3 regions of the Pseudoalteromonas sp. M58 genome follow, and region 1 is predicted to be linked to each of the others. Evidence: predicted binding sites of a transcription regulator. Region 1 holds the regulator's gene; each other region holds the start of a gene.
What was found. The regulator MetJ, encoded in region 1, represses methionine synthesis genes. The targets are predictions, from matches to a motif close to TAGACGTCTAGACGTCTA.
Positions count from the first base shown of each region.

Region 2: a site for MetJ is predicted at 2,482-2,499, ahead of AAGD16_RS05090 (translation initiation factor). Genes of this name have one in related genera too.
Region 3: a site for MetJ is predicted at 2,292-2,309, ahead of metA (homoserine O-succinyltransferase). Genes of this name have one in related genera too.

Region 1 is NZ_CP152390.1:328,467-332,777, reverse strand. It holds gene metL (bifunctional aspartate kinase/homoserine dehydrogenase II) at 1-638, opposite strand, end outside; gene metB (cystathionine gamma-synthase) at 688-1,935, opposite strand; gene metJ (met regulon transcriptional regulator MetJ) at 2,134-2,454, shown strand; gene AAGD16_RS01485 (malic enzyme-like NAD(P)-binding protein) at 2,523-3,764, opposite strand; gene rpmE (50S ribosomal protein L31) at 4,290-4,311, opposite strand, start outside.
Region 2 is NZ_CP152390.1:1,095,663-1,099,973, forward strand. It holds gene AAGD16_RS05085 (EAL domain-containing protein) at 1-1,908, shown strand, start outside; gene AAGD16_RS05090 (translation initiation factor) at 1,924-2,253, opposite strand; gene AAGD16_RS05095 (GAF domain-containing protein) at 2,501-3,160, shown strand; gene AAGD16_RS05100 (amino acid aminotransferase) at 3,239-4,311, shown strand, end outside.
Region 3 is NZ_CP152390.1:927,454-931,764, forward strand. It holds gene AAGD16_RS04285 (PilZ domain-containing protein) at 1-350, opposite strand, end outside; gene ettA (energy-dependent translational throttle protein EttA) at 488-2,161, opposite strand; gene metA (homoserine O-succinyltransferase) at 2,386-3,333, shown strand; gene AAGD16_RS04300 (homocysteine S-methyltransferase family protein) at 3,323-4,311, shown strand, end outside.

The sequences.
Region 1 (4,311 bases):
ATAGAGACTTTTTTAGCATTGCAATACCGCGCTAATAAAGTGGCACTGTAATCACTGCCATTTCGCCCTAAGGTCACTGTTTCACCATGTAAATCAGCCGCAATAAACCCCGTAACTACATTAATTTTACTCGTCTGTATGGCTTTTAAGCACTGCTGCTGATTATTAGCATGCTGCAGCTGTCCGGCATCTAACGTAAATAACTGCCTAGCGTCATGGGCACAAGCGCTAACGTTAAGCTGTTCTAAGTAAGCGCTTAGTAACCTTGCAGACCACAATTCACCATGTGCTAATAACGCAGCTTCAGCTAATGTTCCTTGCTTAGCCTGCTTGGTAATAATACTGAGCTCAGTTTCAAGTAAATCAAGCGCATGGTGCTTAGCGTTAGCTATTAATAATTGCTCAATCAGAGCTATTTGATGGTTACTCAATAGCAATACAATATCAGCAATAGCTTGAGTGTCTTGCTGTTGATAGCTTTGCCACAGTTTAACTAAGGTATCGGTGGTTTTACCGGCAGCCGATACCACCACACAATCCCCAGCTTGAGCATGAGTTAAAATAATATTTGCGACACTTTTAAAGCGATCCGCTGAGCTTAAACTCGAACCACCAAATTTATGAACCTGATTTACCATATTAATACCGACTCGCATTTATGTTTTGTATTTTGAAGATTGGTATGCACTACCATAACGCCGGATGCGCCGCGTTTAACTTTGCTGAACCAAATGATTCACTAGCACCACTTTTTGCCGATAGGCCGGGATCGGCTTGTCCTGGGCGCACCAAATTAAATACCCTGTCTAAGTCAGCGAGTAAATCATTTACATCTTCAATACCCACCGAAATACGAATAAGCGTGTCGCCTACTCCGGCTTCTGCACGCGCGGTTGCGTCCATGCCGGCGTGGGTCATAGTCGCAGGGTGACAAATCAAACTTTCTACTCCACCTAATGATTCCGCTAAGCTAAATTCATTTAAGCGCGTTAAAAACGCTGCAGCATCGTTTATATCGCCTTTTATATCAAAGCTAACCATAGCACCAAAGCCAAGCTGCTGCGCCTTAGCTAGCGCATGTTGAGGGTGTGATTCAAGACCTGGGTAGTAAACTTGGGCAACAAACTGGGAGCGTTCTAAATACTGTGCAATGGCGAGTGCACTTTCTTGGTGTTGCCTTAAACGCACGTTTAAAGTACGTAAGCCTCTGAGCGTTAAATAGCTATCAAATGGCGCGCCGGTGATGCCAATGTTATTTGCCCACCACGCTAACTCTTCACCTAACTCAGCAGTCGCTGCGATAACCGCGCCACCAACAACGTCTGAATGGCCATTGATATATTTTGTGGTTGAGTGCACCACAATATCAGCGCCAAACTTAATCGGGTTTTGTAATGCTGGCGATAAAAATGTGTTGTCGGCGGCAACCAGTGCACCACACTGTTTAGCTGTATCAGTTACCGCTTTAATATCTGTTAAGCGTAAAATAGGATTGCTAGGTGTTTCAATCCAAATCAGCTTAGGTTTAATAGCAAGGATGCGTGTCAAACTGTCGCTTTTGGTAAAATCGACCACTTCTAGTTTTAATAAGCCGCGCTTTTCTAGCGAAGTAAATAAGCGATAGCTGCCACCATAACAGTCATGAGGGATCACTAACGTATCGTCACTATTAAGTAATTGTGTTGTTAGGTGAACGGCTGCCATGCCTGTTGCGGTAATAATGCCTTTAGCGCCACCTTCAAGCTCCGTGAGCGCCTCAGCCAAAATGTCACGATTAGGGTTACCACTGCGGCCATAATCATATTGACGCTTTGTATCAAAGTCAGCAAATGAGTAAGTTGTTGATAAATAAAGCGGTGGAACAACCGCACCATGCTGTTTGTCGGCTTCTATTCCACTACGAACAGCAATTGTTGCCTTATTTTTTTCACTCATTTTCGCTACCTTTACTAATTTGGATGTTTAGACGTCTAAAAGGTAGCGCATGCAATTTAAGATGTCAAAACATTTAAATGTCTAGATAGCTAAATAACTAGTATTTGACTATCTTTTTTAAACCGATAGAATTTCACGCATATTTACACGCTTTGATGCTGTGTGAGCAATTTATAATCTGAGGCAACGATACATCTTATGGCTAAATGGAATGGTGAATATATTCACCCATACGCAGAACACGGGAAAAAATCCGAACAAGTAAAGAAGATCACCGTTTCGATCCCGCTAAATGTATTAAAAGTATTAACTGATGAACGTACTCGTCGTCAAATAAACAACTTACGTCATGCAACAAATAGCGAGCTTTTATGCGAAGCGTTTTTGCATGCGTTTACCGGGCAACCGCTGCCTAATGATGATGATTTGCGTAAAGATAACGCAGAAAAAGTACCTGAAGAAGTGAAGAAAATAATGCAAGAAATGGGACTAGAAGTGCCTATTTTAAATGAAGACTAGAAGGGTCTTTATACAAAAAAACCTCAGCAAATGCTGAGGTTTTTTTTGCGCTAATTTATACTTAACAATTACGCCATGTAGTTTTCTGGCATATCAATTTGTGCAACGCCAGAGTCTACCGCCGCCTGCGCAACCGCTTTAGCTATACGTGGTAACAAACGTGGATCCATTGGTTTTGGTATAATATATTTAGCACCAAACTCTAATTTGTCGATACCTGCGGCAGTAAGCACTTCAGTCGGTACGGGCTCTTTAGCAATACTACGAATTGCTTCTACAGCAGCAATTTTCATCTCGTCGTTTATTTCACTGGCACGTACATCTAACGCACCACGGAAAATAAACGGAAAACACAATACGTTATTAACTTGATTCGGATAATCAGAGCGACCTGTAGCCATAATTAAATCGTTACGTGCAGCGTGTGCTAATTGCGGATCGATTTCAGGATCGGGGTTTGAACAAGCAAATACCACGGGTCTATCAGCCATTAATTTTAAATCTTCAGGGGCTAATAAATTAGGGCCCGATACACCCACAAACACATCGGCATCTTCAATTACATCTTGTAAAGTACGTTTATCGGTATTGTTTGCAAATAATTGCTTATATTCATTCAAGTCATCACGACGCGTATGAATAACTCCTTTGCGATCTAACATATAAATATGTTCACGCAACGCGCCACATTTAATTAAAAGCTCCATACAGGCAACAGCTGCAGCGCCGGCACCTAAACATACAATAATTGCATCTTCAATTGCTTTGCCCTGTACTTCCAGCGCGTTTAGCATACCCGCAGCCGTTACAATAGCCGTACCATGCTGATCATCATGAAAAACAGGAATGCTACAACGCTCTATAAGCGCTTTTTCTATTTCAAAACACTCGGGCGCTTTAATATCTTCTAAATTAATTCCACCAAAAGTGTCGGCAATATTAGCCACCGTGTTAATAAAGTCTTCGGTAGTACGGTGCTTAACTTCAATATCTATAGAGTCTAACCCTGCAAAACGCTTAAATAGTAGCGCTTTACCTTCCATAACGGGTTTTGAAGCCAGTGGACCTAAATTACCTAAGCCTAAAATTGCGGTGCCGTTAGTAATAACCGCAACCATATTTCCTTTACCAGTATATTTGTAGGCATTTGCTGGATCAGCGGCAATTTCACGAACAGGTTCTGCGACACCGGGGCTGTATGCGAGCGCGAGGTCTTTAACCGTCTCAGCGGGCTTGGTCAGCTCAATACTGATTTTACCTGGAACGGGATGGGCATGGTAATGTAGTGCTTGTTCACGAAAATCTGACATAACGCGATTATATCCTGCAATTTAAGTTAAAGTGAGAGGTAGTTTTAATCTACGATACCTTTATTATTTTTAAATTCCAAGCAATATCAGGTCTATCCTGTTATATGCTAGAACTGTTAATTTTAAGTGATTTATCAGCAACTTCCCTAGATTATCCTGACATTTTTAAAATATAAATTCGTCATAAAAATGAAAAACACAGGTACTTTTTGCCCTTGTTCTATTTTTATAAAGCGTATTTTTTAGTCTTAAATTAAAATAGTGAAATACCGAATTTTATTTAACTTTAAACACAAATAACCTCACGTTACCTGCATTTGAGTACCATCTTTAAAGTTTAACAAATAAAAATATAGAGAATATTGGCTGTTTTGTCTGCAAATGTTTATGCATACTCAGAATAAGAACAGGAAATAGTTATGCAAAAAAAATAAATACAAAATTGCTAAGAAAGCAGGTAGGAAAGTAAATCTTGGCCACAAAAAAAGCACCCTAAGGTGCTTTTTTTTACATAGAAACAAAAAATTATTTTTTGCTGCTAAGTGCA
Region 2 (4,311 bases), 770 kb from region 1:
GTTGCTTTGTTATTACATCAAGCACTTTATCAACTAGTTTTAAGACGCCTGCATTCATTGGTTTATGCGGTTACTAACTTTGGTAAAGGCCAGTTAGAAATTGATTTTCCAAAAGAAAATAAAGATGAAATTGGCACGCTTAATGGTTCATTTAAAGATATGACCATTGAAATCCGCAAACTCATCGATGGCTTAAACCAGCGCATAATAGAAAAAGAAATTGCAGAAAAGGCTGCAAATCGCTTGTCTAAAGCGGTTGCCTTCTCGGGCACGGGTGTGGTGATCACTGATGAAAACTTTGTGATTGAATATGTTAATCCAAAAATGCTGGAAATGACCGACTTTGCAGAAAGTGATTTCCTGCGCCAGCCACTTCTGACTATTATTGCTAATGAAATGACCATGCTGGTAGAGGACATTGATATTGATTTGCGCAACCGTAATTACTGGCGAGGGGATACCCTTATTGAAGCGCAAAACAAGCCACCCATATGGGTATCGCTGAGTGTGTCACCTATTCGTGAAGATGGTGGAAAAATCACCAGTTACGTTGCTTCAGCGCAAGATATTTCATTTGTAAAAGAAAGCCAACGCAAAATGGAACAGCTCGCTTACTTCGACACATTAACCGGGCTTGCTAATCGTACATTCTTTAGAATGCAGCTTAGAAAGTCGATGGCGCTTGCTGAAAGAGGGCGTTACTCGTTTGCTTTATTTTATTTTGATTTGGATGAATTTAAGCGTATTAACGATACTTTAGGTCATGATGCAGGCGATCAACTATTGGTTGAAGTGGCAACGCGCTTAAAGCAGCGCTTACGAGCAGAAGATACTATAGCCCGTTTAGGCGGTGATGAGTTTGCGGTATTACTCAGTGGTATTGAGCATCAAAAAGAAGCATCGGAAGTCGCTGACACCATTCAAAAAACGTTAAATCAGCCAATAAAATTAGGTAGTAACGAAGTGATTGTTAGTGCCAGTATTGGTATTACCTTGGCGCCATTTGATAGCCTAGAAGAAGATCAGTTATTAAAACATGCCGATTTAGCCATGTATGAAGCAAAAGCGAAAGGGCGCAATACGTTCCACTTTTACAGCCAAGATCTAAATGCAGCCGCCAATGAGCGATTATTCCTTGAAAATGAGTTGCGCCATGCAATTAAAGAAAAACAACTCACACTGCATTATCAGCCACAAGTTGATTGTCGAGATAATAGTGTAGTGGGATATGAAGCATTGCTTCGCTGGTTCCATCCTACGCAGGGATTCATTCCACCTACTAAATTTATTCCTATTGCTGAGGCAACGGGTTTAATTGTGGAACTTGGTAAGTGGGTATTACAACAAGCGTGTGAGTTCACTAAACGACTAGAGCAACAAGGTAGAGCGAGCAACATGTCGATAAACCTGTCAGCAAGGCAGTTTAAAGACGCAAGCTTAGTACCTATGCTGAAAAAAATAATCATAGAGACGCAAATTAATGCTAAAAGCCTGCACCTTGAACTGACTGAGAGCATGCTAATGGGTAATGTTGAGGCGGCTATTGATCAGCTACATCAATTGAAAAAGCTGGGTATTTCAATTTCTATTGACGATTTTGGTACGGGCTATTCTTCGTTGAGTTACCTTAAACGTTTTCCTGTTGATATTCTTAAAATTGACCGCTCGTTTGTTAAAGATATCCCTGAAGATGATAATGATATGGAGATCACCGCTGCGATTATTGCGATGGCACAAAAGCTCAAGCTTGATGTGGTTGCTGAAGGGGTTGAAACAATAGAGCAAGTTGAATTTTTACAAAACAATAATTGTTTTATTGTGCAAGGCTATTACTTTAGTAAGCCCGTAGCCGAAGCCGATATCCCTGTGTTGTTTGATCAATTAGCTGCGTTAAAAGTCCCTGAATAGAACAAAAATTGCGGGTTAACCACCCGCAATTTTTACCTTAAACTTTAATCCTTCTAAAATCGCCTTTAACTTATCGCGATCATCACCTTGTACTTCAATAACTCCTTCTTTTACTGCGCCACCTTGGCCCATCTTACTTTTTATTGTTTTTGCTAACTTTTTTAAATCGTGCTGTTGGGGATCTAATCCTACAACTAGCATTACGCCTTTACCTTTTCGACCTTTGGTTTGACGCTCTATGCGAATAGACCCGTCTTTAAATAGTTTTACATCCAGTTCTTTTTCTGGCTTTGGCTGGTCAATTCGCCCTGTTGCTGTTGAATACACTAAGTGATTATCACTCATAATTAACCTATCTAAGATTGAATCTAATATTGGGCTAAATAATAACAAATTTGTGACGCAAAGGCGTAATTTTTGCGCCTAAGCTGAACACCTTTTAATCCCGCAAAGATAAACATCCTCTGTTTAAGTACCGCAATAGTGCTTATGAATAAAAGTGCTTAAGGATTTTAAAAAGCGCTTTAAATTGGCTAGCGCTATAAAAATATCCATGCTACTATTTCGGCATTATAGATGTATGGATGGCCAAATGATAAATTCTTATTTAGAGCAAGCTCAGCTTAATGTAGAGCAACAGTTAATTAATGCTGAGCTAGAAAAGCTTGAGCAGTACTTAAATAGCAATGCTGCACCGGCCGTGCGTTGGCAGTATCAAATTCCAGAACTCGGTGAAGGTGGCGCATGTAGTTTATTCGGCTACTTGCAAGATGAGCCGTTTAATTTAAACGATTACGTTAGCCAAAATACGCAAACAACGGCAAAGTTAGCGCAACTTCAGTTGATTGTTGACTATGTAATCGAAAACACCCAGTTAGATTGGTATGGCATCTATCAAAATACGGCCACCCCTGAAGGCGAGCAGTTATTAAAGCTCGCTTATTTTGGTGCACCGAGTCGCCCTTTATTTCCGCTCACCGCTGAATTTGCAACCGGCAGTAATAATGTGCAAGTGGCACTCAGTGGTAAAGGACGTGTCATTAATAATGTTGAGCAATATTTAGCCGCGGGTGGTGAGTATTACACCTGCGATCCTAAGGTAAAAGCAGAGGCCTGTTTACCACTATTTAATGCACAAAAGCAGTGCATTGGCATTATCGATGGCGAAGCCTTTAACACGGATTTTTTTGATAATGCGACACTCGCATTATTAATTGCATGCTGTATTAAAATTCCTCACTTTTTAGTGTAAATAACACTGGTCAATCGAGAGAGTTTTTATGTTAAGCTTAGCGCAACAGCTAACCCCTAAATAACGAAGAGATAGTCAATGTTCTCAGTATTAAAACCATTACCAACAGACCCTATTCTTGGCCTTATGGCGGCCTATAAGCAAGATACTAACCCTAATAAGATTGACTTAGGGGTTGGTGTATATAAAGACGAGCAGGGGAATACCCCGGTATTAAAGTCAGTAAAAAAAGCAGAAGCGTTTCGTTTAGAAAATGAAATGAGCAAATCTTACATTGGTCTTGCTGGTAACTTAGATTACTGTCAACAAATGGAAAATCTTCTTCTTGGTGAGCACCCAGCATTATTAGCTAATCGCGTACGCACAGCACAAGCACCTGGTGGTACAGGCGCACTTCGTGTTGCAGCAGAATTTATTGTACGTTGTAACCCAGGCGCAACTGTATGGGTTACTAACCCAACGTGGGCTAACCACATTAGCTTATTTGAAGCTGCAGGCTTAACTGTTAAAGAATACCCATACTACGACTACGAAAACAAAGATTTATTGTTTGATGAAATGGTTGAAACATTAACACAGGTGCCTAAGGGCGATGTTGTGTTATTACATGCATGTTGTCACAACCCAAGTGGTATGGATTTAAACGAAACACAATGGAATACTATTGCTGAACTTGCAAAAGATGTGGGCTTTACGCCATTGATTGATATTGCATACCAAGGTTTTGGTTCTTCTTTAGAAGAAGATGCCAATGGTTTACGTATTTTAGCCAATGCGGTTGAAGAGTTGATCATTTGTTCATCATGTTCTAAAAACTTTGGCTTATACCGTGAGCGTATTGGTGCGTGTTCAATTATTGCAAAAGACAGTGCAACCGCTGATATTTCAAACTCGGTATTATTAAGTGTGGTACGTAGCATTTATTCTATGCCGCCAGCGCACGGTGCAGACATTGTAAACACCATTTTAAGCAGCACAGAGTTAACGCAGTTATGGCACAGTGAACTTGATGAAATGCGTAACCGTATTAATGGTTTACGTAGTTTAATTAAAGACAGCCTTGCAGCCAAAGACATTGCTCAAGACTTCTCATTTATAGACCGCCAACACGGTATGTTCTCTTTCTTAGGTATTAATAAAGAGCAAATCGA
Region 3 (4,311 bases), 600 kb from region 1:
ATAAGCGTTTCAAGCTCACGGTGTAATAATGTTTCATCAGCAAGGTTTAGTTCAACCAAGCGCTTTAAATGCGTAATGCTGTCTATATCAATGTTATGACATTTAAGACCAATATGGTTTTCTTCTATGTGACGAATAACCACCGGCATTTTTATTTCAATATCGCTTTGTGGCAAGGTAAAACGTAATATTGCTTCGTCATTTTTGTTGCATGTAAAGGCATCGCTTTTAGTGATCAGTGCACCATGTAAAGAAATATCTAATAGGGTACATGCATACTGGGAGCTAGCCGTTTCCAATTGCGCTGCTGTAGAGAACATAATACGAGAAAATTGCCGACGGTTTTGCATAATAATCTTATAAAGTTGTTATTTATAATAAGCATAGCTGGTAATGCTCAACACGCCAATTTGCTCAAAGATAAAAATAGCTCGCATAAAAAAGCCCCGCATAAAATGCAGGGCTTTTAACTTATTCACTGTGGCTGTTAGCCAATTTTTTTGTACTTAATACGCTTAGGCTGTGCAGCTTCTGCGCCAAGGGTCTTTTTAAGCCACTCTTCGTACTCAGTGTAGTTACCATCAAAGAAGTTAATTTGGCCTTCGTCACGGTAATCTAAAATGTGTGTAGCAATACGGTCAAGGAACCAACGGTCATGCGAGATACACATGACACAACCAGGGAATTCTAAAATAGCATTCTCAAGGGCACGTAATGTTTCAACGTCCAAGTCATTGGTTGGCTCATCCAGTAGTACTAAGTTGCCGCCTGCTTTTAACAGCTTAGCTAGGTGTAAACGGTTGCGCTCACCACCTGAAAGGTCTTTAACAAACTTTTGTTGATCGTTACCTTTAAAGTTAAAACGGCTAACATAAGCACGGCTTGGGAACTCAAAGTTACCAATTTTTAGTACATCTTGGCCATCAGAGATTTCTTGGAATACCGTTTTGCTTTCGTCCATGTTGCCACGGAACTGATCAACAGTTGCCAGTTCTACTGTTTCACCAATGCTGATATTACCGCTATCTGGCTGCTCTTCACCGCTTAGCATTTTGAATAGCGTTGATTTACCTGCACCATTGGCACCAATAATACCCACAATAGCGCCTTTAGGCATGCTAAAGCTTAAATCATCAATTAAAACACGGTCGCCAAAGCTTTTACGTAAGTTGTTTACTTCTAATACTTGGTCACCTAAACGTGGGCCAGGTGGAATAAACAGCTCGTTGGTTTCGTTACGTTTTTGGTAATCAGACTGTTGTAGCTCGCTAAACTGTGCCATACGCGCTTTTGACTTAGCTTGACGACCTTTAGGGTTTGAACGAACCCATTCAAGTTCTTGTGCAATCGACTTTTGACGTGCTTTTTCAGATTTTTGCTCTTGTTGTAAGCGGGCATCTTTTTGCTCAAGCCAAGACGAGTAGTTACCTTCCCACGGAATACCTTCACCACGGTCAAGCTCTAAAATCCAGCCAGCAACATTATCAAGGAAGTAACGGTCATGCGTTACTGCCACAACAGTGCCTTCGTAGTCATGTAGGAAGCGCTCTAACCAGGCAACCGACTCAGCATCTAAGTGGTTAGTTGGCTCATCGAGAATAAGCATATCTGGTTTTTCAAGTAATAAACGACAAATAGCAACACGGCGGCGTTCACCACCCGATAGGTGCTCAATTTTAGCATCCCACTCAGGTAAACGCAGAGCATCGGCTGCACGCTCTAATACGTTATCGATATTATGACCATCGTGCGCTTGAATAACCGCTTCTAATTCACCTTGTTCTTTAGCCAGTGCGTCAAAGTCAGCGCCTTCCATTGCGTATTCGTTATACACTTCGTCAAGGCGGTTAAGGGCATGTTTTACTTCACCTACAGCTTCTTCAACAATTTCACGAACTGTTTTGCTTTCGTCCAAAACAGGCTCTTGCGGCAAGTAACCAATTTTAGTGCCTGGTTGAGGGCGAGCTTCACCTTCAAAATCTTCATCAACACCTGCCATAATGCGTAGTAATGATGATTTACCAGAACCATTTAGACCTAGCACACCAATTTTTGCGCCTGGGAAAAAATGCAACGAAATATCTTTTAAGATAGTGCGTTTTGGTGGCACAACCTTAGATACTCGACTCATCGAGAATATAAACTTATCAGGTAAAACCATGGAAGAAGCCTTCAATAATAATAAAAATTTCAATGCTGTATTGTAGTGGCTCACAGGTGAAACAGTCAACGAATGGGGCTGTTTTAAAGTACATATTCAATTTGTACAAACCGCGTGAATAAATTTCATTTAGACATCTATACATCTAGAGGTTGATATTTTTGGCATTCTGTTCATAATGAGAGCGTATTAATTCTCGGTTTTTATGAGCAGGAGCTTTAAGAATGCCAATTACAGTAGAAGATGAATTGCCAGCTATTGCACGTTTACGTCATGAAAACGTGTTTGTAATGCCAAAAACACGTGCAAAAACGCAAGAAATACGCCCTATGCGTTTGGCTATTCTTAATCTTATGCCTAATAAAGTAGAAACCGAAGTACAGTTTATTCGCTTGTTGGCTAATTCTCCGCTGCAAGTAAATGTTGAGCTATTGCGCCTAGACACGCACCGTAGCAGTAGTAACTCAGAGCAACACTTAGATACCTTTTATCGTTATTTCTCAGAAGTGAAAGACAACAACTATGATGCACTATTAATTACCGGTGCGCCGCTCGCACATTTAGAGTATGAAGAGGTGGCGTATTGGGAAGAATTCAAAGTGATTATTGATTGGGCCGAGCAGCATGTAACCTCTACCTTGTTTTCTTGCTGGGCTGCCCACGCGGCTTTATATCACCGTTATAATTTAAAGCGCGATTTAAAAGAAAATAAACTGTGTGGGGTGTTTACCCATCAATGCTACTTTGCCCATGGTGCACTTACCCGCGGCTTTGACGATACCTTTTTAGTGCCGCACTCACGCTATGGCCACATAGATATAAATAAAATAAACGCCTGTGAAGAGCTGGTGGTATTAGCGGGCTCTGAACGAGTCGGGGCTTATTTACTTAAAAATAAATCGGGCAGCCAAGTGTTTATTACCGGCCACCCAGAATACGATGCCGACAGTTTAAAAGCCGAATATGAGCGCGATTTACAAAAAAGCCCTGATGCGCCAAAGCCCGAAAACTATTTTCCTGATGACGATGCCAGCAAGCAACCATCTAAAACATGGCAAAGCCACGCGTTTTTGCTGTTTTCAAACTGGTTAAATTATTACGTTTACCAAACCACACCCTATGATATTAACTTAGTTAGCCAAGACGTAAGGACTAACAACTATGCCGAATAATCCTCAAAACAATAAGCATCAAGAGCTGAGCGCTGCGCTCAAACAGCGCATTTTAATTTTAGATGGTGCAATGGGAACCATGATCCAAGCGCATAAGCTTGAAGAGCAAGACTACCGTGGTGAACGTTTTAAAGATTGGCACGTGCTTATTAAAGGCAACAACGATTTATTAAGCCTAACCAAGCCAGAAATTATTACTGATATACACCGCAGCTTTTTAGCCGCTGGTGCCGATATTATCGAAACTAACACCTTTAACTCTACCACCATTTCGATGGAAGATTACGACATGGCGAGCATAAGCCGTGAAGTCAATTTAGAGTCGGCTAAGTTAGCCCGCGCTTCATGTGATGAATTTAGCGCCAAAACCCCAGAAAAACCGCGCTATGTAGCCGGTGTGTTAGGGCCAACGTCTAAAACCTGTTCGTTATCGCCGGATGTAAACGACCCCGGCTATCGTAATATCACCTTTGATAAGTTAGTGACTGCGTATGTTGAGTCAACCCTTGCGCTTATGGAGGGCGGTGTAGATATTATTTTAATCGAAACCATATTCGACACGCTTAATGCAAAAGCCGCCTCGTTCGCAGTAGAAGAAGCGTTTGAACAAGCAGGGCGCACATTGCCAGTGATGATTTCAGGTACTATTACTGATGCCTCAGGCCGTACGCTTTCAGGGCAAACCACCGAAGCATTTTATAACTCTATTCGTCATATTAAGCCGCTTTCAATTGGCTTAAATTGCGCCCTTGGGCCAGATTTACTGCGCCAATACGTTGAAGAGCTATCACGTGTGTGCGAAACCTTTGTCTCTGTTCATCCTAACGCGGGCTTACCCAATGAGTTTGGAGAATACGACTTAGAAGCAGACGACATGGCAAAAGAGATCATAGATTGGGGTAAATCGGGCTTTATTAATATTGTTGGCGGTTGCTGCGGCACTACGCCTGCGCACATTCGTGCCTTTGCCAAAGGGCT